Regions from separate parts of the Saccharopolyspora mangrovi genome, predicted to be linked through region 1. Evidence: riboswitches for the same ligand, from Rfam matches in the RefSeq annotation. Region 1 holds a riboswitch; each other region holds the start of a gene.
What was found. Region 1 has a riboswitch for cobalamin ahead of R4I43_RS05795 (putative cobaltochelatase). Riboswitches for the same ligand answer to the same signal wherever they lie in the genome.
Positions count from the first base shown of each region.

Region 2: it holds a riboswitch for cobalamin, as region 1 does, so the genes downstream of both, R4I43_RS23435 (ribonucleoside-diphosphate reductase subunit alpha) here and R4I43_RS05795 (putative cobaltochelatase) in region 1, are expected to answer to the same signal.
Region 3: it holds a riboswitch for cobalamin, as region 1 does, so the genes downstream of both, metE (5-methyltetrahydropteroyltriglutamate--homocysteine S-methyltransferase) here and R4I43_RS05795 (putative cobaltochelatase) in region 1, are expected to answer to the same signal.
Region 4: it holds a riboswitch for cobalamin, as region 1 does, so the genes downstream of both, R4I43_RS03130 (CbtB domain-containing protein) here and R4I43_RS05795 (putative cobaltochelatase) in region 1, are expected to answer to the same signal.

Region 1 is NZ_JAWLNX010000003.1:186,070-191,965, forward strand. It holds gene R4I43_RS05775 (MFS transporter) at 1-214, shown strand, start outside; gene R4I43_RS05780 (LysE family translocator) at 128-754, opposite strand; gene R4I43_RS05785 (S1 family peptidase) at 1,055-1,873, shown strand; gene R4I43_RS05790 (GNAT family N-acetyltransferase) at 1,952-2,434, shown strand; cobalamin riboswitch at 2,491-2,663, shown strand; gene R4I43_RS05795 (putative cobaltochelatase) at 2,699-4,720, shown strand; gene R4I43_RS05800 (MFS transporter) at 5,078-5,896, opposite strand, start outside.
Region 2 is NZ_JAWLNX010000018.1:27,173-33,068, forward strand. It holds gene sigJ (RNA polymerase sigma factor SigJ) at 1-715, opposite strand, end outside; gene R4I43_RS23425 (VOC family protein) at 796-1,182, shown strand; gene rox (rifampin monooxygenase) at 1,340-2,758, shown strand; cobalamin riboswitch at 2,819-3,065, shown strand; gene R4I43_RS23435 (ribonucleoside-diphosphate reductase subunit alpha) at 3,197-5,587, shown strand; gene R4I43_RS23440 (ribonucleotide-diphosphate reductase subunit beta) at 5,608-5,896, shown strand, end outside.
Region 3 is NZ_JAWLNX010000018.1:33,792-39,687, forward strand. It holds gene R4I43_RS23440 (ribonucleotide-diphosphate reductase subunit beta) at 1-47, shown strand, start outside; gene metE (5-methyltetrahydropteroyltriglutamate--homocysteine S-methyltransferase) at 96-2,366, opposite strand; cobalamin riboswitch at 2,497-2,747, opposite strand; gene R4I43_RS23450 (VOC family protein) at 2,852-3,622, opposite strand; gene R4I43_RS23455 (helix-turn-helix domain-containing protein) at 3,694-4,701, opposite strand; gene R4I43_RS23460 (helix-turn-helix domain-containing protein) at 4,717-5,730, opposite strand.
Region 4 is NZ_JAWLNX010000002.1:107,183-113,078, reverse strand. It holds gene R4I43_RS03145 (chromate resistance protein ChrB domain-containing protein) at 10-441, shown strand; gene chrA (chromate efflux transporter) at 478-1,896, shown strand; gene R4I43_RS03135 (hypothetical protein) at 1,908-2,594, opposite strand; cobalamin riboswitch at 2,684-2,856, shown strand; gene R4I43_RS03130 (CbtB domain-containing protein) at 2,884-3,078, shown strand; gene R4I43_RS03125 (CbtA family protein) at 3,090-3,833, shown strand; gene R4I43_RS03120 (cadmium resistance transporter) at 3,941-4,540, shown strand; gene R4I43_RS03115 (hypothetical protein) at 4,715-5,101, opposite strand; gene R4I43_RS03110 (OsmC family protein) at 5,236-5,661, opposite strand; gene R4I43_RS03105 (MmcQ/YjbR family DNA-binding protein) at 5,751-5,896, opposite strand, start outside.

The sequences.
Region 1 (5,896 bases):
CGCGATCATGTGGGTGCTGGCCTACCTGGGCTTCTGCACGCCGTTCGTGGTGAGCCTGCTCTCCGGCGTGGTCGCGGTGCCCGTCGTGCTGCTGGTGCTGGCCGGTCTCGCGCTGCTGACCCTGCTGTCAGCTCGCGACGAGGCCGATGGAGATGGTCACGAAGGCCGTCGCGCTCAACGCGTCCAGCGACTTCGAGACTCGGGGGTTCTTTAGCCGGTCGGCGATCCCGGCGGCGGCCAGCACGATGGTGACCTCCCAGATCGCGGCCAGCACCAGGAACACCGCGCCCAGCGCGACCAGCTGCAGCGCGGGCTGGGTGGACGAGCCGACGAACTGCGGCAGGAACGCCAGGCTGAACAGCAGCATCTTCGGGTTGGTCAGGTTGCTGAGCAGCCCGCGCAGGTAGGGGTTGGCGCCCTCCGGCGGCGGCACGTCCAGCGCGCCGGACTCGCGCCTGGTCAGCCAGTACCCGCGCACGATCGTCGCCGCGAGGTAGAGCAGGTAGGCCGCGCCGACCCACTTCAGCGCCGCCAGCACGCCCGGGGCGCTGGTGATCAGCGCGCCCAGTCCGGAGATGACCAGCGTGACCTGCAAGGCGCTCGCGCTGTGGATGCCGGCCAGCGCGAGCAGACCGGCCTTGCGGCCGTGGTTCAGCGACGTGCGCAGCAGCAGGAAGACGTCCACTCCCGGTGTGATGATCACGACCGCGCTCGCCAGCAGGAAGGCGGGCAGCGGCGTCAGGTCCAGGAGCACGGCGAATTCCTCTCTCGTCCGGGCAGCGCGCGCTGCCGCGTCACTTGATCAGGTTCTTCTCGTCATCCGGTCAGGCGAAATCGGCGGATGCCGGTGGTGGAGGTGCCCCGGGTCCGCGTTGCCGTGGGATGGAGACGCGACCGTCAACACCGACGATTGCGAAAGAATTTCTTTCCGCAGTCGAGCTTAACGAAATATTTTCCTGGTGACCTATGAGTTGCGCCTCGTGATGTTTCGGTGTGCGGGTGAATACGGTGTGTCCGCTCCGCACCACGACCGCGACAGCTGGAGGCACCCGCTTTGGGCCGCGACGAACAGGGAACCGCCGACACGACCCGCGCGCTGCAGGCGCTCGCCATCGCCGGAGCGGTCGCCGCGCTGGCCGGCACGAGCCCCGCAGCCCACGCCGAACCCGCGATCGCCGGCGACGACCAGCCGCAGTCCCGGATCCTCGGCGGCACCGGCGCCACCACCGACGACACGCCCTGGGTCGTCGCCCTCACCGACCGCTACGGCAACCAGTACTGCGGCGGCACCCTCATCCGCGCGGGCGAGGTCATCACCGCCGCGCACTGCGCGCACGACCCGCTCACCGGCGCGGAGCGCTCCCCGAAGGACATCCGCGTGATCGCCGGGCGCACCGACCTGCGCAGCTCGCAGGGCGACGAAGCCCAGGTCGACGACGTGTGGGTGCACCCCGGCTACGAGGACTTCACCACCGGCGACGACCTCGCGGTGCTCAAGCTCAGCGCACCGCTGCCGCAGCGCCCGCTGCCCGTGGTCGCGCCCGGCGACACCACGTCCTACGAGCCCGGCACGAAGGCCCGCGTCTACGGCTGGGGCCGCACCAGCGAGGACGGTCCCGCCTCCGACACCCTCCGATCCGTGGAGGTGCCGGTCGCCGCCGATGACACCTGCCGCTCCGCCTACCCGACCTACGACTCGCGCAGCATGTTTTGCGCCGGCTACCCCGAAGGTGGCCGGGACGCCTGCGCGGGCGACTCCGGCGGGCCGATCGTGGCCGACGGGCGGCTCATCGGCGTGGTGTCCTACGGAACCGGCTGCGGCAGGCCAGGAACGCCGGGCGTCTACACGCGGTTGGCCAGCTACGTGCCGTGAGCGCACCGCGAGTGGTCTGCACAACTCCTGGTGCCTGCGAATGCGGGGATTCGGAAGCCCTGTGATATCCAGGTAAGGGTGACCCTTCAGCCGCTCGCGACAGCCGTGCAACGCGCCTACACCGCAGATCTCGACGCTTCCGACTTCTACCGGATGCTGCGGCTGCGCGTCGATGTCTTCGTCGTCGAGCAGGAGTGCCCGTACCCCGAGCTCGACGGTCGCGACCTGGAAGACGCCACCCGCCACTTCTGGGTCGACTCCGCCGACGACTACGTGCTCGGCTACCTCCGGCTGCTGGAAGACCCCGACGGCACCTACCGCATCGGCCGCGTCTGCACCGCCAAGAGCGCCCGCGGCCTGGGCATCGCCCGCAAGCTGATGCGCGCCGCCGTCGCCGAGGTCCAGAACTCGCCCGCCGTGCTGTCCGCCCAGACCTACGCCAAGGACTTCTACGCCTCCTTCGGGTTCGTCGAAACCGGGGACGAATACCTCGAAGACGGCATTCCGCACATCGACATGCGGCGCGAACCCCGCCGCGCAGGCGTCACCGCCGGACGCTGAATGTGAGTTGCGGCGCCGGACGGTTGGGCGCTTGATCGACGTCTGGGACGATGTCGATGAATCCGTTTGCAAGGGGTGTTGGCAGGAAGCCGGTGCGAGTCCGGCACGGTCGGCGCCACTGTGACCGAGGAGCGGACCTCCCGCGCGAGCCACCGGGGTGACCTGGGAAGGCCGGAGGGACGTGACGATCCGGGAGTCAGGACACTGCGGCCCCTTGTTCCCGACAGCGGGGCGTCCGCACCCCGAGGAAGGAACCACACCGGCATGTCCGCTGCCCCTCGCTTCCCCTTCTCCGCCGTGGTCGGCCACGACGATCTGCGGCTCGCGCTGCTGCTCAACGCGGTGCACCCGCGCATCGGCGGTGTCCTGGTGCGCGGCGAGAAGGGCACGGCCAAGTCGACCGTGGTGCGCGCCCTCGCCTCGCTGCTGCCGCAGCTCGACGTCGCCGACGGCTGCCGCTTCGGCTGCGACCCCGCCGACTCCGACCCGCAGTGCCCCGACGCCCCGCACGGTGACACCGCCACCCGCAAGCCCGCGCAGCTCGTCGAACTGCCCGTCGGCGCCACCGAAGACCGGCTCATCGGCTCGCTCGACCTCGAACGCGCCCTCACCGAAGGCGTCCGCGCCTTCCAGCCCGGGCTGCTCGCCGGAGCCCACCGCGGCGTGCTCTACGTCGACGAGGTCAACCTGCTGCACGACCACCTCGTGGACCTGCTGCTCGACGCCGCCGCGATGGGCCGGGCCCACGTCGAGCGCGACGGCGTCTCCGTCTCGCACGCCGCGTCGTTCCTGCTGGTCGGCACCATGAACCCGGAAGAGGGCGAGCTGCGGCCGCAGCTGCTGGACCGCTTCGGGCTCACCGTGCAGGTCGCCGCCAGCCGCGAGGTCGTCACCCGCACCGAGGTCGTCCGCCGCCGGCTCGCCTTCGAAGCCGACCCCGCCGGATTCGCCGCCCAGTGGGCCGACGCCGACGCCGAACTCGCCGAGCACATCAGCGCCGCTCGCGCCCGCGTCGAGAAGGTCGTGCTGCCCGACGCCGAACTGCGCCGGATCTCCGCGCTGTGCGCGGCCTTCGACGTCGACGGCATGCGCGCCGACCTGGTGCTCGCGCGCACCGCCGTCGCCCACGCCGCCTGGCGAGGAGCCGAGGCCGTCGCCGAGCAGGACGTCGAAGCCGCCGCCCGGCTCGCGCTCCCGCACCGCCGGCGCCGCGACCCCTTCGACGAACCCGGCATGGCCGAGGACCAGCTGCAGCAGGCTCTGTCCGACGCCGCCGAACAGGCCGAGGACCAGCCGCCGGAAGACCCCGACGACGACCCCGACGGCGGCCCGGACGGCGGTCCCGGCGGGGGCGGCGAACCCCAGGACCAGCCCACCGGCCCCGACGGAAACGGGGGCGGTGAGCAGCAGGAACAACCCGGCGGCGGGGACGGCGACCGCGCTCCCGCCGGCGCCGGACCGTCCTTCCGCGCCCGGCTGCTCGAAGTCCCCGGACTCGGCGAAGGCGCACCCGGCCGCCGGTCCCGCGCGCGCTCGCGCACCGGCCGCACCACCCGCGCCACCACGGTCGACGGCCACGGGCTGCACGTCACCGCCACGCTCGCCGCCGCCGCACCCCACCAGGCCGCGCGCGGGCGCACCGGACCAGGGCTGATCCTGCGCTCCGACGACGTGCGCCGATCCCTGCGCGAAGGCCGCGAAGGCAACCTCGTGCTCTTCGCCGTCGACGCCTCCGGATCGATGGCCGCCCGCGACCGGATGACCGCCGTCAGCGGCGCCGTCCTGTCCCTGCTGCGCGACGCCTACCAGCGGCGCGACAAGGTCGGCGTGATCACCTTCCGCGGGGACCAAGCCGAAGTCGTCCTGCCGCCCACCTCCTCGGTCGACATCGCCGCGGCCCGGCTCCGCCGCCTGCGCACCGGCGGGCGCACCCCGCTGGCCGACGGCCTGCTGCGCACCCAGCACGTCATCCAGACCGAGAGCACCCGCGACCCGCAGCGCAGGGCCCTCGTCGTGCTGCTCACCGACGGCAAGGCCACCGTCGGCGTCCAAGGCGCCGGAACCAAGCAGGCCGTCGACGACGCGCTGCGCGCCGCCCGCGTCCTCGCGGGCACCGGAACCGCCTCCGTCGTCGTCGATTGCGAGAACGGACCCGTCAAGCTCGGACTCGCGAACCAGCTGGCCACAGCCCTGGGCGGGCCCAGCCTGAAGCTCGAAGAGCTCTCCGCCGAACACGTCGCCGGAGTGGTGCGCGCCGTCAGCGGTGACAGCGGTTTGGCAGCTTAGTCTCGTTTTGATTACGAGATGCAACCCTGTCAGTACCGACCTAACGGTCGGATTGGTACGGTGACCACCAGTCCACCTGACCCCCAGGGGTGGACCTTCAAAGTGCCCCGCGCTCCCAGCGACCCCCAGGCCGGTTGAGCGCGGGGCTCTTTTTTCTCGTGGGATTACTCCGGTGGTTGCTTTGCTTGGCGGTGCCAGTAGCGGAACCTGAGCGGCGCTGTGGACTCCGCGCGCCACTCCTTGTGTATGTCCACTACACGGCGTCGCGGCGTGCTCGCCACAGCACCGCTCAGAACCCGCGGCGGTGCCAATGCCTTTGGTGGTGAACGAGAAACCGGCTTTGCCGGTTGCCTGACGTCAGGCTGGTTGTGGGGTTTTCTTGTGGTAGCGGTTCCTGGTGTAGGTGGCTGTTGCTACCAGGGGGATCGCCACCGCTCCTGCTGTGGCGAAGAGGATTGTGTAGTTGCCGTGGTCCGCCAGGGGGCCTGCTGCTGCTGAGGCTGCTGCGCTGCCGAGGAAGAGGGCGCAGGCGAAGAGGGCCACCGCTGTTCCTCGTGCTTCCGGGGCCACCGAGGTGGCCCACGACTGGAGGGAGGAGTGCATGAACGACCAGCCTCCGCCCAGCAGGAGCGCTGTGATGATCACCGTGGCGAGGTTGGTGTCCAGGGTGACTAGCGCGTAGCCGACGATCATCTGGGCGCCGCCGATGGCGATCAGGCGGGACACCGGGAGCTGGGAGTTGATCGCCTTGACGACCCGGGAGAAGACCAGGACCCCGACTCCGTAGGCGCCCGTGGCCAGACCCGCGACCGCGACGTCCAGGCCCTCGTTGACCAGGGCTGATGCCAGGAAGGTCATGGTGCCGAGCAGGACCGCGCCCTCCACGAAGACCAGGCCGAAGACCAGCAGGGCCCAGCGGTTGCGGAGGACCCCGCCGATGTGCGAGCCGACGCCTCCGGTCACCGCTGCTCGGGGTGGTTCCGGGAGGCCGCGCAGGAGCAGGGCGCAGATCGCCGCGCAGAGCGCCGGGAGCGCGAACACTGCGCGCCAGTCCAGCCAGTGCGCCAGGACGCCGCCCACCGCCGTGGCCATCGCCGTGCCAACCGCCTGGGCCGCCATCAGGTCCGACAGCGCGCTCTGCCGCTTCTGCTGCGACACCGTGTCGCCGACGTAGGT
Region 2 (5,896 bases), on a different contig from region 1:
GGTGGAGCTCCGCACCGCGGCTCGCGCGGGACTGCCGGGCGATCTTCTCAGCTCCGCGATGCACCTCCGGTGGCCTTTCGCTGCCGTAGTCGGCGCGGAAGACGACCTCGGGGTCGAGCAGCCGCACCAGCGCGTCGAAGTCGCCTGCGTTGGCGGCGGTGAAGAACGCCTCCACCACCGCGCGTTGCCGGGCGCTGTCCTGGTCGGGGGTGGGCGGCTCGGCACCGCGGACGCGCCGCCGCGCGCGACTCGCGAGCTGCCGGGCCGCCGCGGGAGTGCGGTCCACCAGCGGCGCGACCTCGTCGAAGGGCAGGTCGAACATGTCGTGCAGCACGAACGCCAACCGCTCGGCCGGGCTGAGCGAGTCGAGCACCACCAGCAGCGCGAGGCTGACCGAGTCGGCGAGCAGCGCCTTTTGCTCCGGCTCGGCACCGTCAGGGGCGGAGACCACGGGGTCCGGCAGCGAGGTGTCGACGAGCTCTTCACGGCGACGCCGACGTGACCGCAGCAGGTGCAGCGCTTCCCGAGCGACGACCGTGGTCAACCAGCCACCGAGGTTGGTGATGTCGTCGGATTCCGCGCGGCTCAGGCTCAGCCAGGCGTTCTGCACCGCGTCCTCGGCGTCGCTGACAGACCCGAGCATCCGGTAGGCCACCGCGCGCAGCCGCGGTCGGTGCTGCTCGAACCGCTGGGCGAGCCGGTCGTCTTCCGCCACCTGTCACACCGTCCCTTCGGCCGGGCTCATCACGGTGAGCCCACCGGCCCACAGGATGTGACGACGAGGGAGGAACTGCCATGTCCGACAACACCCGTGATTTCGTCAGCGTCAGGTACCTGGTCGACGATGTCGACAAGGCCGTCGACTTCTACACCGGCCATCTCGGCTTCACCGTGCGGAACGACTTCGCGCCGGCGTTCGCCGACGTCACCAGGGGCAACCTCCGGCTGCTGCTGAGCGGTCCGAGCAGCTCAGCGGGCAGGGCGATGCCGGACGGCGCGATCCCCGGGCCCGGCGGGTGGAACCGGGTCCACCTAATCGTCGATGATCTCGTCGCCGAGGTGGAGCGGCTGCGCGGCGAAGGCGTTGATTTCCGCAACGACATCGTCAGCGGTCCGGGCGGTCTGCAGATCCTGCTGCGAGATCCCTCGGGCAACGTGCTGGAGCTGTTCCAGACCCGCTGATGCGCGGAGAAGAAGACGGCGGTGTTCCCCCGCCGTGCTCAACGTATAGCGCACCCCGGGGCTTGCGGCAAGGCCCCGGGGGTGGTGCAAACTCCCTGGGAATGACCCGTGACCTGCGGATATGAGTGTTCGCGGCGCGGTTGACCCTGGGGTTTTCGTGACTGATGTGATCGTCGTGGGGGCTGGCCCCACCGGGCTGATGCTGGCCGCCGAGCTGCGGTTGCACGGGGTGGACGTGGTCGTGGTGGACAAGGCCACGGAGCCCACGGACTTCGTGCGGGCGTTGGGTCTGCACGTGCGCAGCATCGAGGTGCTGGACCAGCGGGGACGGCTGGAGCGGTTCCTGGCCGAGGGGACGAAGTACCCGCTCGGGGGCTTCTTCGCGGCCATCTCCAAGCCCGCGCCCGAAGGCCTGGACACCGCGCACGGCTACGTGCTGGGCATCCCGCAGACCACCACCGAACGCCTGCTGGCCGAGTGGGCCGCCGAACTCGGGACGGACCTGCGGCGCGGCTGCGAACTGGTCGGGCTCGACCAGCACGAGGACGGCGTCCGCGCCGAGCTCGCCGATGGGACGCGGTTGCGCGCGCGCTACCTCGTCGGGTGCGACGGCGGCCGCAGCACCGTGCGCAAGCTGAGCGGGATCGGTTTTCCCGGCGAGCCGTCCAGGACCGACACGCTGCTGGGTGAGGTGAAGGCGACGGCGTCGCCGGAGGCGATGGCCGCGGTGACCGCCGAGGTCCGCGCCACCCAGAAGCGCTTCGGAGTGGGCCCTCTCGACGGGGAGTGGTGCCGGGTCGTGGTGCCCGCCGCAGGTGTGGCCGAGGACCGCGACGCCCCGCCGACCCTCGACGAGCTCAGGGGCCGGCTCGACGCGGTAGCGGGCACCGACTTCGGCGTCCACTCCCCTCGCCGGCTCGCGCGCATCGGTGACGCCACCCGGCAGGCCGAGCGATACCGGTCAGGCCGGGTCATCCTGGCAGGCGACGCCGCGCACATCCATCCGCCGGTCGGCGGGCAAGGGCTCAACCTGGGGCTGCAGGACGCCTTCAACCTCGGCTGGAAGCTCGCCGCCGAGATCTCCGGGTGGGCGCCGGACGGGCTGCTGGACACCTACCAGGCCGAACGGCGTCCGGTCGCCGCCGACGTCCTGGACAACACCCGGGCGCAGATGCAGCTGATGTCCACCGAACCGGGCGCGCGGGCCGTGCGGCGGCTGGTGTCGGAGCTGATGGACTTCGACGTGGTCAACCGGCACCTCACCGAGAAGATCATCGCGACCGCCGTGCGCTACGACTTCGACGACGACAGCCCGCTGGTCGGCACGCGGATGCGGGACCTCGCGCTCAAGCGCGGACGGCTCTACGAGCAGCTGCGCACCGGTCGCGGTCTGCTGCTCGACCAGACGGGGGCACTGTCGGCCGAGGGCTGGGCGGACCGGGTCGATCACGTCGTCGACGTCGCCGAGGAACTGGACGCGGCCGCCGTGCTGCTGCGCCCGGACGGGCACGTGGCCTGGGCCGGGGACGATCAGCAGGAGCTCGTGACGCACCTGGCCCGGTGGTTCGGCGAGTGACCCATTTCTCCCTCCGACACGCCCATGTTGGTGTTGGACGACAGATCAGCCCCAAGATGTAGAGTGTCGATCGCTGATGGTTCACCGGGCCCGCGCGGGTCCGGTGTGGCAACAGGGAACCCGGTGCGAATCCGGGACTGCCCCGCAGCGGTGAGCGGGAACGACCGCCGTCATCACGCACTGGACGTCACGCGTCCGGGAAGCGACGGCCAGTAGGACCGGTCTTGAGGTGGCGACGCTCCAGTTGGAGCTGCGCCACCCCCGGACGCCCGCGAGTCCGAAGACCTGCCATCGGCGCGCGCACGACCGTGCGCGCCGTCCGGGACCTCGCGGGAGGGTCCACGCGGACATGCGACGAGCGCCGCCGCCGTCGCGTCCTCGCGTGCTGTCGCCGCTGGTTCCGGGCATGCCTTCCGAGCTCGCGAGGAGAGAGTCCCGGTGACCGACACCGCACTGTCCGAACCCATCCCGCTCACCGGCGGCCGAGTGTCCACAGTGGTCGACCAGGCCTGCGCGGGGCTCGTCGACGTGGACCCGTCGGCGGTGCTCACCGAGGTCGAGCGCAACATCTACCCCGGCATCAGCGACGCCGAACTCGGCGAAGCGCTGATCATGTCGGCGCGCACGCTCGTGGAATCCGAGCCGAACTACGCCCGGGTGACCGCGCGGCTGCTGCTGGACAAGCTGCGCGGCGAAGCGCTGAGCTACCTGGCAGGTGCGCCGCAGCAGGCCGACCAGGACCAGATGCGGGACCGCTACGCCACCTACTTCGCCGACTACGTGCGCCGCGGCGTCGAGGTGTGCCGGCTGGACCCGGAACTGGCCCGCTTCGACCTGCCCCGGCTGGGCGCCGCCCTGGAGGCCGAACGCGACCTGGCCTTCGACTTCCTGGGGCTGCAGACGCTCTACGACCGGTACTTCCTGCACCACGACGGCACCCGGTTCGAACTGCCGCAGGCGTTCTTCATGCGGGTGGCGATGGGGCTGGCGCTGCGCGAGGACGACCGGGACGCGCGCGCCATCGAGTTCTACCGGCTGCTGTCGTCGTTCGACTTCATGTGCTCGACGCCGACGCTGTTCAACTCCGGAACCACCCGGCCGCAGCTGTCCTCGTGCTTCCTGACCACTGTGGACGACGACCTGCAGTCGATCTTCAGCTCGTACCGCAACAACGCGCTGCTGGCCAAGTACTCCGGCGGCCTGGGCAACGACTGGACGCCGGTGCGCGGCATCGGCGCCCACATCCACGGCACCAACGGCGAGTCGCAGGGCGTGGTGCCGTTCCTGAAGATCGCCAACGACGCGGCGGTGGCGGTCAACCAGGGCGGCAAACGCAAGGGCGCGGTGTGCGCGTACCTGGAGACCTGGCACATCGACGTCGAGGAGTTCCTGGACCTGCGCAAGAACACCGGCGACGACCGGCGGCGCACGCACGACATGAACACCGCGAACTGGGTTCCCGACGAGTTCCTGCGCCGCGTCGAGGCCGACGAGCCCTGGACGCTCTTCTCCCCCGATGAGGCCCCTGACCTGCACGACCTCTACGGCGCGGAGTTCGCCGAGCGCTACCGGGCCTACGAGGCCGCGGCCGATCGCGGGGAGGTCCGGGTGTTCCGGCGGATGCGCGCGGTGGACCTGTGGCGCCGGATGCTGACCATGCTGTTCGAGACCGGGCACCCGTGGATCACGTTCAAGGACCCGTGCAACCTGCGTTCGCCGCAGCAGCACGCGGGCGTGGTGCACTCGTCGAACCTGTGCACCGAGATCACCCTGAACACCGCCGCCGACGAGGTCGCGGTGTGCAACCTGGGCTCGGTGAACCTCGCCCGGCACGTCACCGCCGAAGGGCTGGACCGCGATCGGCTGGCCGCGACCGTGCGCACGGCGGTGCGGATGCTCGACAACGTCATCGACATCAACTTCTACACGATCCCCGAGGCCGAGCGCTCCAACATGCGCCACCGCCCGGTCGGGTTGGGGTTGATGGGCTTCTCGGACGCGCTGCTCAAGCTGCGCGTCCCGATGTCCTCCGAGGACGCGGTGGAGTTCGCCGACCGCAGCATGGAGGAGATCAGCTACCACGCCATCGACGCCTCCAGCCGGCTGGCCGAGGAGCGCGGGCGCTACGAGACCTTCGAGGGGTCGCTGTGGAGCCGGGGAGTCCTGCCGATCGATTCGCAGGAGTTCGTCCAGGAGGCGCGCGGTGAGGCAGACCTGGACCGCACGTCCACGTTGGACTGGAGCTCGCTGCGGGACCGGGTGCGCGGCAACGGGATGCGCAACTCCAACGTGATGGCCATCGCGCCGACCGCGACCATCGCCAACATCTGCGGGGTCGGGCAGTCCATCGAGCCGCTGTACCGCAACCTGTTCGTCAAGTCGAACATGTCCGGTGACTTCACCGTGGTCAACCCGCACCTGGTGGCCGACCTCAAGCGGGCCGGGCTGTGGGACGAGGCGATGGTGGCCGACCTGAAGTTCTACGACGGGTCGCTCGGGCCGATCGAGCGCATCCCGGACGAGCTCAAGACCCTCTACGCCACGGCTTTCGAGATCGAGCCGCGCTGGCTGGTCGAGGCAGCCGCGCGCCGCCAGAAGTGGATCGACCAGGCGCAGTCGCTGAACCTGTACCTGGCCACGCCCAGCGGCCGCAAGCTCGACGAGCTCTACCGGCTGGCCTGGCGCAAGGGCCTCAAGACCACCTACTACCTGCGCTCGACCAGCGCCACCCACGTGGAGAAGTCCACGTTGCGCGGCACCGACGGCAAGCTCAACGCCGTCCCGGCCGCCTGCTCGGTCGAGGACCCCGAATGCGAGGCCTGCCAGTGATCCCCCAGGAGAAGGAGCAGATGAGCACCACCACCGGACTCGGCACGATCGATCGCGACGGCGGGCGGGTCGACGTCGCCGAGAAGGCGATGATCAACTCCCGGGCCGACGTCAACCAGCTGCTGCCGCTGAAGTACGGCTGGGCGTGGGACAAGTACCTCGCCGGGTGCAACAACCACTGGATGCCCACCGAGGTGTCCATGCAGGCCGACATCGCGCTGTGGAAGTCCCGCGACGGGCTCACCGAGGACGAGCGCACCATGCTCAAGCGCAACCTCGGGTTCTTCGCCACCGCGGAATCGTTGGTGG
Region 3 (5,896 bases), on a different contig from region 1:
CCCGCGTGACGGAGTACCAGTCCGGCGCGGCGTTGAGCTGGGACTGACCGTCGCGGTTCCGGGGGCCGAGCTGCGGGCTCGGCCCCCGGGTCGCGTCAGCCCCGGGCTTGACGGGCTGCCTCAGCCATGTTGCGGAGAGCCGGTTCCACCTGGGCGTAGTCGCGGGTCTTGAGACCGCAATCGGGGTTGACCCACAGGCGGTCGGCCGGGACGGCCGCACCGGCCGCCTTGAGCAGGTCCGCCATCTCCTGCGTGTCCGGCACCCGGGGCGAGTGGATGTCGTAGACCCCGGGCCCGACTCCCCGGTCGAAACCCACCGCGTTGAGGTCGGCCAGCACCTCCATGCGCGAGCGGGCCGCCTCGATGCTGGTCACGTCGGCGTCCAGGGCGACGATCGCGTCGATGACGTCGCCGAACTCCGAGTAGCACAGGTGGGTGTGGATCTGCGTCGCGTCCGACACGCCCGAGGTGGCCAGCCGGAACGACTCCACCGCCCACTTCAGGTACGCCTGCCGCTGCTCGGCGCGCAGCGGCAGGAGCTCGCGCAGGGCGGGTTCGTCGACCTGCACCGCGCGGATCCCGGCGGCCTCCAGGTCGCGGACCTCGTCGCGGATGGCCAGCGCGACCTGGCAGGCGGTGTCGGCCTGCGGCTGGTCGTCGCGCACGAACGACCACGCCAGCATCGTCACCGGGCCGGTCAGCATGCCCTTGACCGGTTTGTCGGTGAGCCGCTGCGCGTGCGCGGCCCACTCGACGGTCATCGGTTCCGGCCGCTGCACGTCGCCGAACAGGATCGGCGGCCGCACGCACCGGGAGCCGTAGGACTGCACCCAGCCGTTGTCGGTGGCGGCGAAACCGTCGAGCTGCTCGGCGAAGTACTGCACCATGTCGTTGCGCTCGGGTTCGCCGTGCACCAGCACGTCCAGGCCGATGTCCTCCTGCAGCGCGATGACGCGTTCGACCTCGTCGCGCATCCGCTGCCGGTAGGTGGCCTGGTCGATGCGGCCCCCGCGCAGCGCCGCGCGGGCCTTGCGGACGTCGGTGGTCTGCGGGAACGACCCGATGGTGGTGGTCGGCAGCGGCGGGAGCCGGAGCGATTTCCGCTGCGCCGCTTGCCGTTCCGCGTAGTCCGCCCGGCGGGAATCGCCGGGGCGCAACGAGTCGATCCGGGCGCGCACGCGGTTGTTGCGCACCCGATCGGCCGCGGCCCTGTCGGTCACCGCCGCCCGTGCCTCGGTGAGCTCGGCGTCGACGACGTCACGGCCTTCGCGCAGCGCTCGGCCGAGCGCGACGACCTCGCGGACCTTCTGCGCCGCGAACGACAACCACGTCGTGACCTGCGGGTCCAGGTTCGGTTCGGCGTCGACGTCGTAGGGCACGTGCAGCAGCGAGCAGGACGTGCCGATGGCGACCTCGCGGGCCGAGCCGAGCAGCGTCGCCGCGGTGGTCATGCACCGGTCGAGATCAGCGCGCCAGATGTTGCGCCCGTCGACCACCCCCGCCACCAGGGCCTTGTCGCTCAACCCGGTCGTCGCGGCGATCCTGTCCTGGGTGGCCGGATCGGTGACCAGGTCCAGCGCGATCCCCTCGATCGGCGCGGCGGCCAGCGCGCCCAGCGCCTCCCCCGGGTCGCCGAAGTAGCAAGCCGTGAGGATCGCCGGGCGTTCGGCCAGGTCACCGAGCCGCCGGTAGGTGTTGCGCAGCGCGTCGAGCTCCTGCGGCGTGCGGTCGGCGGCCATCGCGGGCTCGTCGAGCTGCACCCACTCCGCTCCCGCGCGGTGCAGTTCACCGAGCAGCTGCTCGTAGGCGTCGGTGAGCTCGGCGAGCTTGTCCAGCGGGTCGAAGCCCTCCTCGGCGGGTTTGGACAGCAGCAGGAACGTCAACGGCCCCACCAGCACCGGGCGGGTTTCCACGCCGAGCTCGCGCGCCTCCCGGAACTGCTCGACGGCGGTGCGGTCGGCGAGCGAGAACCGCGTCTCCGGGCCGATTTCCGGCACCAGGTAGTGGTAGTTGGTGTCGAACCACTTCGTCATCTCCAGCGGCGGAACCTGCTCGGTGCCGCGCGCCATCGCGAAGTAGGTGTCCAGCGCGCCGAGGCCGAGGTCGGCGTAGCGGCGCGGGACGGCGCCGAAGGTGACGGCGGTGTCCAAGACCTGGTCGTAGTAGGAGAACGTGTTGCCCGGCACCGAGCCGAGGCCCGCCTCGGCCAGGCTCCGCCAGGTGTCCTGCCGCAGCGTCCGCGCGACCTCCCGCAGGTCCGCTTCAGCGCTGCGACCCGCCCAGTAGGACTCCAGGGCGCGTTTGAGCTCCCGGTTCGGGCCGATCCGGGGATGTCCGAGCACAGTGGATCCGATCTTGCTGGTCAACGCTCTCTCCTCGCGAGCTCGACTTCGACGGTCGAGGACGTCGCGGCAGTTGCGCGCCGACCAGCGGGCGCACGTCGCCCACCGATCGTCCGCCCGGTCCTCCCGCGAGACCTCGGACCAGCGCGCACCGGCGGCACGCGCACCGATGGCAGGTCTTCGGACTCGCGGGCACCCGGGTGGTGAAGTTCCGGCTGGAACTCCGCCACCTCAAGACCGGACCTACTGGCCGTCGCTTCCCGGGCCGTGCGGCCCAGTGCTCATGACGGCGGTCGTTCCCGCTCACCGCTGCGGGGCAGTCCCGGATTCGCACCGGGTTCCCTCTTGCCTCGTCCGGCCGCGCTCAGGAGCACGACCGGACGAACCACCAGCACCCCCAGGTTAACCACGGTCAACTCCACGACAACCCCCGCGATCGCGACGACCCGGCCGCGACCGCGTGCTGAACACCCCTTTTACCGCTGCGGGAGATCCCGATCACTCCGGGTTCAGCCGCCGAACTTGGGCGATCCGACCGAGAACGGCGTGCCGAAGGGGTCTTTGATCTCGGCGACCCGGCCGTAGGCCATGTCGTAGGGGGCGTCGGCGGTGCCGCCGGCTTCGGTGGCCCGCGCGGCGGTGGCGTCGGCGTCGTCGACCATGAACAGGGTTCCCCAGGAGGCGGTGCGGGCCTTTGGCTCGCCGACGATGCCGCCGATCTCGTGGCCGTCCGGGCGGCGCAGGAACGTGAAGTCGTCGTCGCCGAGGTACCCCTCGCTGTCGAGGGTGTAGCCGAAGACCTGCGCGTAGAACTCGCGCGCCGGACCCGGGTTCGGGGTGACGAGGTCGTTGCGCAGCAGCGCGTTCGGCTCGTTGACCACGCGAGCGCCCACGTGCCGGTTGCCGTGCCAGAGGCCGAACTGGGCTCCGACCGGGTCCTTGACGATCGCCATCCGACCCTTGTCCATCACGTCCGTCGGCGGGGCGATGACGTGTCCGCCGGCGGCCTCGGCCTTGGACACCGTCGTGGCGACGTCATCGGTGGCGAAGTAGACGTTCCACCAGAACTCGCTCGCCTCCGAGTCGTGGTTGGGCATGATCGCGGCGACCTCGCGTCCCTCGATCAGGCACATCGTGTAGCGGCCCATCGATTCCGGCCCGACGTCGAACTCCCATCCGAACACCGCGCCGTAGAACTCCATCGCTCGATCGAGGTCGGGAATTCCGAGGTCGATCCACGTCGGCGTCCCGTTGGGCTGCAATGAATCCAGTTTCGTCATGGCGCTTCCTCCTCGCGGAACCTCACGCCCACGACGGTAACCACGGGCCCCGACAAATCGCCCAGCGAAGTTCAGCTCTTGATCGGCGACCAGGCCCGGATCCAGGTGTCGGGGTTGCTGAGGTCGGGGGTGGCGGTGGCGTTGCGGACGACGGGGACGCGCATGAGCATGCCGAAGTTGTCGGAGTCGGCGATGTGGCGCTTGAGGTGCTCGTGGTTGCGGGCGCGCAGCTCGGGGTCGGTCAGGCAGCGCACCGCGCCGAACCCGCCCCGGGTGAACACCCCGCTGCACAAGGTCAGGGTGCGGCGCACGTTGTAGGGGTTGGGGAAGCGCGCGAGCAGGCCGACGTCCTCGATCAGCCGGCCGTCGTGCAGCGTCGGCCGGTACTGCCGGGACTCCTCGGCGACCTCGAAGATCTCTCCGTGCCCGAGGTCGTCGACCTCGACCTGGCGCACCGGCAGGCCGAAGCGCACCTGCCGCCGCATCGGGTTCATCGCGGGACTGCCCAGCAGCACCAGGTGCGCCTGCAGGTCGTGCGGGTCGATGCGTCGGGCGATCTCGAACCGCACGTCCGAGGACGGGTTGAGCGCGCGGACGTGACCGTAGAGCTCGATGAGCGCATCACCGTCGGCGTAGGCCGACATGCCGATGTAGTTGCGCCGCTCCGGCGAGGCCAGCGGCGAGAGGTTCCGGGCGGGCACCCGCCCGGTGAGGATGCGCACCGGGCCGCCGTCGGGGAACCGCCAGAAGTCCGAACCCTCTTCTCCCCCAGCGCTTCCCTGCGGTTGAGCGCGCAGCGCCTCCAGCTCCTCCTTGATGTCCGCACGAGCCCGCCGCTGCTCGTCGCTGAGCGAGGCCACGGCCGGCAGCTTCGCGTTGCGGGCTGGGTTGCCCGAGGCGAAGAAGGTCGCGTAGTCGCCGATCCGGGACACCGGCGGCACCTTCACCCCGCTCTCCCACTGCGAGACGCTGGAGACCGCGACGCCCAGGACGCGCGCCAGGTTCCCCTGCGTCAGGCCGTGCTCCTGGCGCAGTTCCCGCAGCCGCGCGCCGAGCCCGGTCCGCTGCGCACTCGCCATTCCGCCCCCTCGCGATCAGGTGCTGGGTCGCCACTCGTAGAGCCGGTTCGCCGGGTTCTGCAGGTCGGGCGTGCCGGTCACGTGCCGCATCACCGGGACCCGCATGAGCATCCCGAACCGGTCCAGGTCCTCGACGTCGTCGTCGAGGTAGGCGAGGTTTCGTCCCTTGGCCTGCGGATCGGTCAGGCAGCGCACCGCGCCGAACCCGCCCCGGGTGAACACCCCGCTGCAGAAGGTCAGGGTGCGGCGGATGTTGTTCGGGTTCGGGATGCGGGCGAGCAGCCCGACGTCCTCGACCAGCTGGTCGCCGCGGAAGACCGGTTTGAGCCTGCGCTCGCCGTCGATCTCGAACACCGAGCCGTCGGGGACGTCGTCGTCGGGGACCTGCCGGACCGGCCACTCGGCGGTCAGCCACTCCACCCACGGGTTGGCCGCGCCGCTGCCGAGGAACACCAGGTGGGCGCGCAGGTCGTCGTCGGCGAGGTGTTCGAGCCGGATCTCGACCTCGGAGCGCGGGTTGGCGGCGCGCACGTGACCGAACAGCTCGACGGCGGCGTCGAGATCGGCGCAGCGGGCCAGCGACAGGTAGTTGGGTTCGCTGGGGGTGCCCAGCGGGGACCAGTGCTTCTCGCTGAGCCCGCCGGTGACGATGCGGACCGGCCCGCCGTCGGGGAAGTGCCAGAAGTCGTGCCGCGCTCCGGGATCCACGGGGCCGGCCGCCTCCTCCCCCGTCCTCCGCAGCTGGTCGAGCTCGTGCTTGAGCCGCAGGCGCTCCTCGCGCTGCTCTCCGGTGAGCGCGTTCTCCGGCGGGACCCCGCCGGTGGTGGCCCCGGCGGCGAAGAACGTGGCGTAATCGGCCAACCGGGTGGGCGGCGGCAGTTTCGCCCCGCTCTCCCAGGAGGAGATGCTCGAGACCGCGACTCCGAGGGCGCGTCCCAGCCGAAGTTGCGTCATGCCACGGGATTCGCGCAGATCACGGAGCCGAGAACCGAGCTCTCCGGTTCCGCTCTGGCTCCCGGGACGAGCCATCACGCCGTCTCCTTCGCCTCGGTCAAAGAATTTCACCAAACTTCACTGAAGTACTGAAGACCAGCAAATACTCGCACCTCGCCTGACTTCCGGCAAGCCAGTGCGCTGCAAAGACATTGACGGTCTCATAGCGGTAATCGCATACTGACCATGGCGCGTTTCACCC
Region 4 (5,896 bases), on a different contig from region 1:
CACGGCGCGATGAAGTGGGCCACGCGAGCGAACATCCACATCGACCGGGCGGCGTGCGCCTGGTTGATCCGGCGCGCTGTCGATGCCGAAGCGCAGTTCGTGTTCGTCGCCGACCCGGCCGAGTTGCCCGAGGATGCGACGCCGTTCGACATGCGCGGGGTTGAACTGTCGCACCACCAGGGCGATTGCAGCTTCGAGACCATCCTGCGCCGTTACGAGATCAGCGATCCAGTGCTGTGGCGCATCGCCGAGATCATCCACGAAGCCGACATCGACGACGAGCGCTACGACGCTCCCGAAGCGCCTGGGTTCGACGTGGCGCTGCGGGCTTTGTCGATGGTCTGCGACGACGAAGAGGTGCTGGTCCACACCGGCCCGATCTTCGACGGGCTCTACGAGTACTTCCGCCGCGCGACCCTTCTCGGTCGCGAACCCGCCTGATCAAGTCGCGCCGCCCCACTGGAGGAATGACCGTCGATGACGCACGATTCGGCCCGTGGCCGCAACGCGCACCCCGATGCGACCGAGGAAGCGCCGCAGCCCGACACCGACCTGGTGCCGTTCCGGCAGGCGGTGCGCACGTGGTTCGGGATCTCGTTGCAGACCTTCGGTGGTCCTGCTGGGCAGATCGCGGTGATGCAGCGGACCTTGGTGGAGCAGAAGCGCTGGATCGGTCAGCGGCGGTTCCTGCACGCGCTGAACTACTGCATGTTGTTGCCTGGGCCGGAGGCTCAGCAGCTGGCGATCTACATCGGATGGTTGCTCAACGGTCTGCGCGGTGGCCTGGTCGCCGGGGTCCTGTTCGTGCTTCCCGGTGTGGTCGCGTTGCTCGGGTTGTCGGCGATCTACGTGGCCTTCGGTGACACGACCGCGGTCACCGCGATCTTCGCCGGTCTGGCGCCGGCGGTGGTGGCCATCGTCGCCCAGGCCGTGGTCCGGGTGGGACGGCGAGCGCTGGGCCATCCCGCGCTCGTCGCGCTGGCCGGCGGAGCGTTCGTGGCCATCGCCGTGCTCGGCATCGCCTTCCCGATCGTCATCGCCGTCGCCGGCCTGATCGGCTGGCTCTTGGCCCGGTTCGCTCCGCACATCATGAACCGCGCCGAGAGCAACGGCGCCGATGACGGTGCGGCACCGTTGATGTCCGACGACGCCCTGCACCACGAGACCCCTTCGCTGCGCCGCGGGCTGCAGATCCTGGCTGTCGGCCTGATTGCCTGGGCGCTGCCGGTCGCAGCGGTCGCCCTGTTCACCGGTGCGGGCAGCGTGTTCACCACGCAAGGGGTGTTCTTCTCCGGCACGGCCCTGGTCACCTTCGGTGGCGCCTACGCCGTGCTGGCCTTCGTCGCGCAGCGCGCCGTGGAGGTCTACGGCTGGCTGTCGGCGTCGGACATGGTGCGGGGCCTGGCGTTGGCCGAGACGACGCCGGGACCGCTGATCATGGTGGTGCAGTTCGTCGCCTTCCTCGGCGCCTACAACAACCCGGGGACGCTCAACCCGTGGGTCGCCGCCGTGCTGGGCGCGCTGCTGACGACGTGGGTGACGTTCGTGCCGTGCTTCCTGTTCATCCTGCTGGGCGCCCCGCACGTCGAACGCCTCCGCCACAACCACGCGCTGTCGGCTGCGCTGACCGGCATCACCGCTGCTGTGGTCGGTGTGATCGCCAACCTCGCCCTGTACTTCGCAGGCCACACCCTGTTCGCCGGTACGCATCTCCAGCGAGTCGGGCCCCTGGCGCTGAACCTGCCCGATCTGGCCAGCGTGCGACCCGTCGCAGCCGCCATCACCGCGATCGCTCTCGTGCTCGTGTTCGCCCTGCGCTGGCCGATGCTGCGGGTGTTGGGGATCTGCGCCGGACTCGGCGCCGCAGCAGCCCTCGTCGGGCTACCGGTGTCCTGATCGGTTGAGGCTCACCCGCGTTGGTTCCGCCTGGATCGGGGTGCGTTGTGGAGCACGCACTCGGTGCAATACCCGGCGTTGGCGCGCCACAGCTGGCAGCAAGTCCGGCGCCGGGAGTGCAGACCCCGTGGTGTGGCGCTGAGGTCGAGCAGGTCCTCGCGTCCGGTGGCGCCGCGCAGCTCGACGGCGGTGTCGAAGACGTTCCCGCCGGCTCCGTCGATGGCCATGCGCCGGAGCACTTCACCGATCAAGCCGACCGCGTTTCCCCAGTACTGGTCGCTGCCGGGTGGCGGGCCGTCCAGGGAGGCCAGCCCTTCGGTGAGGGGTGAGAGGAATTCGGAAACGGTGGCCCACCAGGCGTGTTGAGTGCTCCGGGAATCGAGGGCGAGTCCTAGCAACATTCCCCGATCGTCGAGCGCGGCGTGTGCGGTGGTCAGCGAGGGGATGGGCAGACCCAGGTGGTGTTCGGGAACCGTCGCGCACAACGCGAGCCAGGACGCGCGGAAGGCGACGAGAACGGTTGCCGCCCGGTGGTGGTGAAAACCGCCCAGCCGCTGCCATTCCCGCACGTTGCAGGACAGCAGGCCCGAAAGCGGACGGCAGAACTCCGGCCACGGCACGAGTTTCGCAGGCTGCTCGGGTGCCCGAGCGAGCGATCGGGTGCAGCGGGCGAGCAGGCGAGCGGTCGAATCGTCCACGAGGCCATTGCACCTGAACGCCGGCGTGCGCGAGCCGCGCGGTGACGTTCGTCGCTGGATCGGCTGTTGTGCCCGCCCCGATCTCCCTCTACCGTTCCGGATGCCGCAGTGCACGGGAAGCCGGTGGAAATCCGGCGTGGTCCTCGCCACTGTGACCGGGAAGCGACCCCGACAACGCCACTGGACGCCGGCAGGTGACTGGGAAGGCCAGGGGAAGCGTCGATCCGGAAGCCAGGAGACCGGCTGCGGCACGCACCGAGTTCCACGAGAGATGGAAAGAGGATTCGACATGACCGCTCCTGCGCTGTCCGCTGCCGCACCGCGGATCCACGTTCCGGCCTGGGCTTGGGCGCTCGCCGCGTTCGCCCTGGTGGGCTTGTACGTCGTGTTGCAGGACAACGGCCTCCTGCTCGCGCAGGCCGCCGATGTCGTGCACGAGTTCACCCACGACGGCAGGCACGCCCTCGGCGTTCCGTGCCACTGAGCGGGGGTGTGATGAGCTCGCCGTTCAACGCGGTCCTCCGGCGCGGTCTGCTCGCGGGTGCGTTCGCCGGTCTGACCGCAGCGCTGATGTCAATGCTGCTGGTGCAAGCCCCGCTCCAGGCATCGCTGGGGATCGAGGAAGCGCGCTCGCACGCCTCGGGCGAGCACGCGCACGAGGAGATGTTCTCCCGGCCTGTCCAGGTGGTCGGCGGCATGGTCGCCGCCGTGCTGGTGGGCGTGGCCATCGGTGTGATCTTCGCGGTGGTGTTCGCCAGCGTCCGGCATCGGATGACCGCGCGCACCGACTTCGGGCGCAGCCTGCAGCTGACCGCGGTGGGATTCTTCGCGGTGTCGCTGCTGCCCGCGGTGAAGTACCCGGCGAACCCGCCCGGTGTCGGTGAGACCGAGTCGGTGTCGGGCCGCACGCTGGCGTACTTCTCGTTCATCGCCGCAGGGATCGTGATCGTGCTCGCAGCCCATCACCTGCGCGGCTACTTGGCCGCGCGCGGGTGGAGTCCGAGCTCGTCGGTCACCGCCACCGCGGCAGCGACGGTAGTCCTCACCGGCGTTGCGCTGTGGGCCTGGCCTGCCAACCCCGATCCGATACCGGCCGACGTTCCCGCCGCGTTGTTGTGGCAGTTCCGGCTCGCGTCACTCGCGGAACTCGCCGGCATGTGGGCGGCGCTCGGCTTCTCCTTCGGCCTGCTCAACGAACCCAACCGCACCGAAGCACCGACGGAGGCGTTGGCGACCTAGCACCGACGTCACGAGACGGATGCTGAGGGAAGCAGAGCGGTGGTTCGCGCAGGCGCCATCGACCACGTGGGATCGCCGCGGCAGAGGGATGCGGTGGGAAGGTTGCGGTGGAGCTGACGCTGGTCGGGCAGGCCGTGGGCATGTTCGCGGTGACCAACATCGATGACGTCGTGATCCTGGCGCTGTTCTTCGGCCAAGCCGCTGGTCACCCTGCGGGTGCTGTGCGGGTGGTGGCCGGGCAGTATCTGGGCTTCGGCGCGATTCTGGCCGCGGCGGTCGTCGGTGCGCTCGGCGCCGGTCTGCTGCCCGAGGCGGCTCTCCCGTACCTCGGGTTGCTTCCGCTGCTGTTGGGTATCCGCGCCGGGTGGTCGGTGTGGCGCGAGCACCAGAACGGGGATGAGGGAGAGATCCCGAGCGCGGGCGAGGGCCCGAAGATGTGGGCGGTCGCCGCGGTGACGTTGGCCAACGGCGGAGACAACATCGGGGTCTACGTCCCGGTTTTCGCCACCGTCGGCTCAGGCGGGCTGGCCGTGTTCGCGGTCGTGTTCCTGCTTCTGGTAGCCGTGTGGTGTGCCGCAGGACGGTACTTCGCCACCCGTCCCGTGATCGCTCGCTCCCTGTCGCGCTGGGGTCACATCGTGCTGCCCGTGGTCCTGATCGGCATCGGCCTGGTGATCCTGATCGAAGATGGAGCGTTCGGGCTGTGAGACGTGGGGGCCGGTTATGCCACAACCAGTCCTCGCTGCTGATGCCCGGCGACCATTCCCCACGGCCATACGTTCGGCAGAAGTGCCCCGGAGGAAACCTTCGGGGCACTTCGACTCGTCCCGCGCGCGTCGTTTCTTGAACTGCTTGAACGATTGAGTCCCCGGGGGCTCGTGCTAGCTTTCTTGCGCGTATTCGCAGGCGAACGTGGCGTCGTTCGGTTTGACGCCCAGGATCTGGAGATCGCGTGGGCATTGCATGGATGCGTAGTACCAGTCCTGCGCGGCGTTTTCGCACACTCCTGTGACCTTCGGGCCGATTTCGTAGTTCCGGTCCCGCAGAACTTCCAAGCATTGATACGTGGTGGCCTGCGCCGGCGCGGAAACCAGCAGTGGGAGGCCAATGGCTGCGGTCACGACGCTGGCGCCGACGGTCGCTGCTCGGAATATGTTTCTCATCAACGTGATCCCCTCAGCGTGTCTTCCGGTATGCCGCGCCTGAAGGCGCGGCACGACCAAGCTAAGGGCACGGCTACGACCGGCGAATCCGCAGATCGCATACATCGCACGATTCTTTCGTAGCGTGCACGCAATACTTTGGTTGCGTCGACTTGTCTTGAAACTGGTCGGGAGTCGGATGCTGCGCAGAGTTCGTGCCCCACACGTGATTTCGTGTGAGGCACGAACTGCGCAGGGGGTCAGGTCAGTGAGGCTGTGAGGGAGATCGTCGTGCCTGCGAGGGCTTGGCTGACCGGGCAGTTGGCCTTGGCGTCCTCGGCTGCTTTGGTGAAGGCCTCCGCGTCAATGCCGGGTACCTCGGCCTGGACCGTGAGGTGGATGCCGGTGATGCCCGCGCCCGGTTTGAAGGTGACCTCTGCTTTGGTGTTGAGCCTGGTGGGTGGCGTGCCGGCTTGGGTGAGGCCGTTGGACAGCGCCATCGAGTAGCAGCTGGAGTGGGCGGCGGCGATGAGCTCCTCGGGGCTGGTCTTGCCGTTGGGCTCCTCGGCGCGGGACGGCCAGGACACCGGGTACTGCCCGATCTGGGAGGAGTCCAGGGACACCGTGCCAGTGCCCTCCAGCAGGGTGCCTTCCCAGGTGGTGTGTGCGGTGCGCGTGGTGCTCATTGCGGTCCTTCCTGGTCGACCGGGTGGGTTGCTGTGACCGTCCCCCAGGATCCGGCCAAACCCGACGGCTCGCACGTCGCCCTTCCCGTTCATCCGGCGTCGAGGTCGGTGGGGCGTTGGGAGCGGGGGAGGGTTTCGAGGACGAGGCGGTAGGAGTCGGTCACGAGTTCGTCGACCAGCTCGTCGGTGATGGCATCTCCCGGCCCGAGGGTGATCCAGTGCTTCTTGTTCATGT